2 regions of the Paenibacillus aurantius genome follow, and region 1 is predicted to be linked to the other one. Evidence: a T-box and tRNA genes for the amino acid it is inferred to sense, from the RefSeq annotation. Region 1 holds a T-box; the other holds one or more tRNA genes.
The links. The T-box of region 1 lies ahead of MJA45_RS24470 (arginine--tRNA ligase). A T-box ahead of a tRNA ligase gene usually reads a tRNA of that ligase, here a tRNA-Arg.
Positions count from the first base shown of each region.

Region 2: it has a tRNA-Arg gene. The T-box ahead of MJA45_RS24470 (arginine--tRNA ligase) is inferred to sense a tRNA for this amino acid. The anticodon was not compared.

Region 1 covers NZ_CP130318.1:5,423,287-5,425,671, reverse strand. The annotation lists gene MJA45_RS24485 (hypothetical protein) at 1-247, shown strand, start outside; gene MJA45_RS24480 (hypothetical protein) at 318-458, shown strand; gene MJA45_RS24475 (HIT domain-containing protein) at 485-820, shown strand; T-box leader at 940-1,192, shown strand; gene MJA45_RS24470 (arginine--tRNA ligase) at 1,393-2,385, shown strand, end outside.
Region 2 covers NZ_CP130318.1:5,748,901-5,751,285, reverse strand. The annotation lists gene MJA45_RS25935 (Rieske (2Fe-2S) protein) at 1-186, shown strand, start outside; gene clpP (ATP-dependent Clp endopeptidase proteolytic subunit ClpP) at 344-940, opposite strand; tRNA gene MJA45_RS25925 (tRNA-Arg) at 1,141-1,215, opposite strand; gene MJA45_RS25920 (PCYCGC motif-containing (lipo)protein) at 1,432-1,983, shown strand; gene MJA45_RS25915 (sugar-binding transcriptional regulator) at 2,307-2,385, shown strand, end outside.

The DNA of each region.
Region 1 (2,385 bases):
AGACAAAAGCCTTCACCTTACCATACGTTCCGGTCCCCCTCTTTCCCCTGAGGAAAGGACTCCATTCAACGATGTGATCCGGCATGCGGATATTGTATCGGGGTTTCGCCACCCCAAGCTTGGCAGCCAGCTCCCCTCATGGCTTCAAAGTCCTTACCGCGTGGTTGCCGCAGTATCCGTTCTCCTCTTTGCAGGAGGTCTGGTGTATGGCCTGATTCAGAATCTGGCGGACGCCGCGGGGAAGTAGCTAACTTGTTTGGACAGCCGGCTGCAGAGGAGCCGGTTTTTCTTTTGCTTGAGGAGCGGGAGGGTTTGCGGTGAGTGCGTTTTCCAAAATCGGATTTTTCCTGGTTGTCCTTTGGCTGATTTTTCTTCTATATGGCTTCACCGCCTATGATCCCATTGAAGATGATGCAAAACTGGCGTTAACTGTCTTTGTCATGGGGGCAGGTATTTGAAAAATCGATCATAGGAGAGATGGATCATGACCGAGGATTTTTATTGCGAAGAGGTATTGAGCGGCCGGACACCGGTCCGCAAGGTGCTGGAAACGCCGAATGTGCTGGCCTACCACCATACCCGGCCCTTCTATCCGGTTCATGTCGTCGTTATCCCGAAGAAGCACATCTCCTCTCTGCTTACCCTGGAGGAAGAGGACAACGAGCTGCTGCTGGAGCTGATGAATACAGTGAAAAAGGCAGCCGCTCAAGTAACGGAGGAGCACGGCGCCTGCCGGGTCATTACCAACCTGGGCCGTTACCAGGACTCCAAGCATCTCCACTTTCACGTGGTGTCCGGCGTGCCTTTGGTTAAGGACTGAGTGAGGAGCACCAACGGACGGGGCAGCACGGATGACCGTCATTAGCCTATTGGGCGGGCTTGACATTTCCCCTTGTTTCCGGTATGACTATAGAAATACGTTTCGCCCAATCGAATAACCGAACATGAATGAATGGGACAGTAGACCCTAACGAACAGGCCAAGCGAGCCGGGATTGGTGAAAGCCGGTACGTTGGTTGGGGTTGAAGCGGACCCAGGAGATGGTCGGCCGAACACGGCTCCCGGGCAAGATGGCGGAGCTCGACAGTAGGCCGGTCCGGTCAAGGACCGTTAAAGAAATCGAGTGGCGGGCTGCCAGGCAGCGCCGCACGTAGAGTGGTACCACGGGAAGCTATGAGCTCTCGTCTCTTTTTGGAGACGGGGGCTTTTTTGCGTATCCGGGAACATGGGGTGGACCATCGTTGTCATGCAGCGCTAAACATTGCGTGTGCCGGGAGCTGCACGCGATGCTAGGAATCCCGCTGGGGCCGGTCCACGCGTCCGTCGCCGAAGTCCCATCAACGGGAAAACCTCGCTTTACGCGGGCATTTTAAATCAAACGGAGGAGTAACCATGATTCATCAGTCATTGAGAGCCGCTCTGGAAGGGATCGCAGAGCAGCTATTGCAGGAGGCGGGGCAGGCGATGCCCTCGGATCTCGGCTTCGTCGTGGAGCATCCGGTAAGCGGGCAGCATGGGGAATACAGCACCAATCTGGCCATGAAGCTCGCCCGGCATTTAAAGAAAAACCCGATGCTCCTCGCGGAGGAAATCCGCACCCGGCTGGCCGCACAGGAGTTATTACAGCCGTGGGTTCAGCGGACCGAGGCCGCCGCGCCGGGCTTCGTGAACGTGTATATCCACTGGGAGCGGTGGATGGCGGCCTTCGAAGAGCCGCCTGCCGAAAAGCCGAATCACCGGAAGGTGCTCATCGAGCACACGTCGATCAACCCGAACAAAGCGGCGCATATCGGGCATCTGCGCAATTCCTGCATCGGGGATACGCTTGCCCGGATGCTGAGGAGCAAGGGGCACCTTGTCGAGGTGCACAATTACATCGACGACCTCGGCAACCAGCTTGCGGATACCGTGGTGGGGCTCCTGCAGACTTCGGTTCAAGGCGAGTACTCACGGTTCGGGGATTTTTGCTGGGACGTGTATGCGGACATCAACCGTCAATACCGCGAACAGCCCGAGTTGGAGCAGAAGAGAGCCCAGGTGCTGCACGAGCTGGAGGAAGGGGGCAACCGCACCGCCTGGCTGGGGCTTCTGACGGCGGAGCGGATCGTCCAGGACCATCTGGAGGATATGCGCGCGTTCGGTATTGATTACGATGTGCTGGTGTGGGAGAGCGCCATCGTACGGGAGGGGTTCTGGGAAGAGACCTTCCGGATGCTGCAAACCACGAGCCACTTCCGCCAAGAGACGGAGGGGAAGCTGGCCGGGTGCTGGGTGCTGAAGCCGAAGGAGGGCGAGGGCCCGTCTGCGGAGGAGAGCGAATTCCAGACGGATAAGGTCCTCGTCCGCTCGAACGGCATTCTCACCTACACGGCCAAGGATATTGCC
Region 2 (2,385 bases), 330 kb from region 1:
CTGTCCCGGACGTGCCCGCATGCCGGCTACCCCGTTGAATTCGAGGACGGGGAGCTGGTGTGCCCGCTGCACGGCTGGACCTTCGAGTATCACTCCGGGAGATGCCAGAACGTGCCGAGCACGGGCTTGGACAGCTATTCCGTCACGATAGTAGAAGGACGCCTGGTAGCCCGCCTGGAGGGCTGACCGCCCTTGCATAAAGCGAAGTAAGCAACAAAAAAACCCGGGGTGCCGGTCCGCTGATAGCGGTTCCGAATCCCGGGTTTTTGTTTTGGCTTGCCCTTGTCCCGTGAGTTTGTTGTCTCGGATATGGGGGCAAGAGGAGAGTAAGGCCTCCAGCTTCTTACAGAACGTCCTTATTGGCCGTTTCGATGACCTTGTCGATACAGCCGTAAGCCAGAGCTTCCTCGGCGGTCATGAAGTAGTCGCGGTCCGTGTCCTTGTCGATGCGCTCGATAGGCTGTCCGGTACGCTCGGCCAGAATCTTGTTCAGCTTCTCGCGAAGCTTGATGATCCGCTTGGCCCGGATTTCGATGTCGCTCGCCTGGCCTTCCGCGCCTCCGAGGGGCTGGTGGATCATGACTTCGCTGTTAGGCAATGCGAAGCGCTTGCCTTTGGCTCCGGCGGTCAGCAGGAACGCTCCCATGGAAGCGGCCATCCCTACACAGATCGTGGAGACGTCGGGCTTGATGAATTGCATCGTATCGTAGATGGCCATTCCCGCGGTGATCGAGCCGCCCGGGCTGTTGATGTAGAGATGAATGTCCTTCTCTGCGTCCTGAGCGGTCAAGAAGAGGAGCTGGGCGATGATCGCATTCGCTATCTGGTCGTTGATGGGGCTTCCGAGAAAAATGATCCGGTCCTTCAGAAGACGCGAGTAAATGTCATAGGCGCGTTCACCGCGTGCATCGGGTTCTACTACCATTGGAATGAAACTCATGAACATGTTCCCCCTATCGTTAAAATATAGTATTGTCAAGCGGGTCCGTTTCTATAAGGCGAGGAAACGGGAAAGAGCAAAAACCTCTGTAAACCATATAACCATAATAACGGATAATGGAACAAAGGTCAAGAAAGGTCAAATGAAGGGACAAAAAAAATCAGCCTACGCTGATCATTCCGGCTTCTTCTTTATGTAAGTGGCGCGCCCGCGAGGAATCGAACCTCGATCTCAGGCTCCGGAGGCCTACGTCATATCCATTGGACCACGGGCGCACAATGCAGTCATCCGATTCAAGAAGAACGGAAGAAGCAAGCAAGAGTTATTATATGATACCCCAAACAAAATTGCAAGACGGAAATTTCAGGAGAGAGAAACAGGCCCCGCGGTTCGCTTTCCGGGTCCGCTGCCTATATAATAAAGGATGAAGGACAACAGTACTTTATCCGCAACAAGATTACCGGATAAGGCACCAGCTTGGAGGGAATGGATTGAAACGCTATCCTCTATTGATTGCCACTGTCATAACCTCTGCCTATCTGCTTGCCGGGTGCGGACAAGCCGATAAGCAAGCCGGTCATGATGATCATACGGTGCATCTCTCGAATCCGGACTCCTCCGGAGCCGGAGCGGTGCCGCTGAAGGCAGGCCAGGTCCAGCTTCCTAACGGCGACCTGCAGGAGAAAACGGCTTCGGCCGACCAGCTTCCGGCCTTCCTGAAGGGACAGCCCGACCGGATGGTGAAGGCCTATCAGGCGGCGGCGAAGAACACCGACCTGCTCCGCTATATCCCCTGCTACTGCGGATGCGGGGAAAGCGCCGGCCACGGAAGCAACCAGAACTGCTTCGTGAAGGAAGTGGCCGCCGACGGCTCCGTCGTATGGGACGATCACGGCACCCGCTGCGGCGTCTGTGTGACGATTGCGGAGACCGCCGTTAAAATGAAGCAGGACGGCAAGCCGGCGAAGGAGATCCGGGCCGCCATCGACAAGGCCTACGGCAAAGGCTTCGCCCCGCCGACCAAGACCCCTCTGCCTTCTTAAGGAGGGCCCCACGGATAGAGACGGAGCCACGTTATCCGGTAGAGGAAACCTGGCTTTCATCGCTTTCGGCCGAGGCCGCCAGAAGCTCTGCCTTAGGGCAGGGCTTCTTTGCTTTCATAAAGGAACCAAAGGCCGGGACAGGCTTCCGGGAGCAAGGTCTGAAAAATATTTTGAAAGAAACCGTTTCCGAAGGCGGCTGCGGTTTGCAATTCATGCCAGGATTCGCTACAATAATGGTGCAGCTAATTTTTTTTGCTCTACCTGGGACTTAAAATGTGTATGCGGGACTTTTCGTGTCCAGCCTATCGCAGGAGTGATGGATGATGAGGGCGATTCTAAATATTCAGAAGCAGCTTATGCCCGATCTGCTGGACGTCATGAAGAAACGGTACACGATTTTGC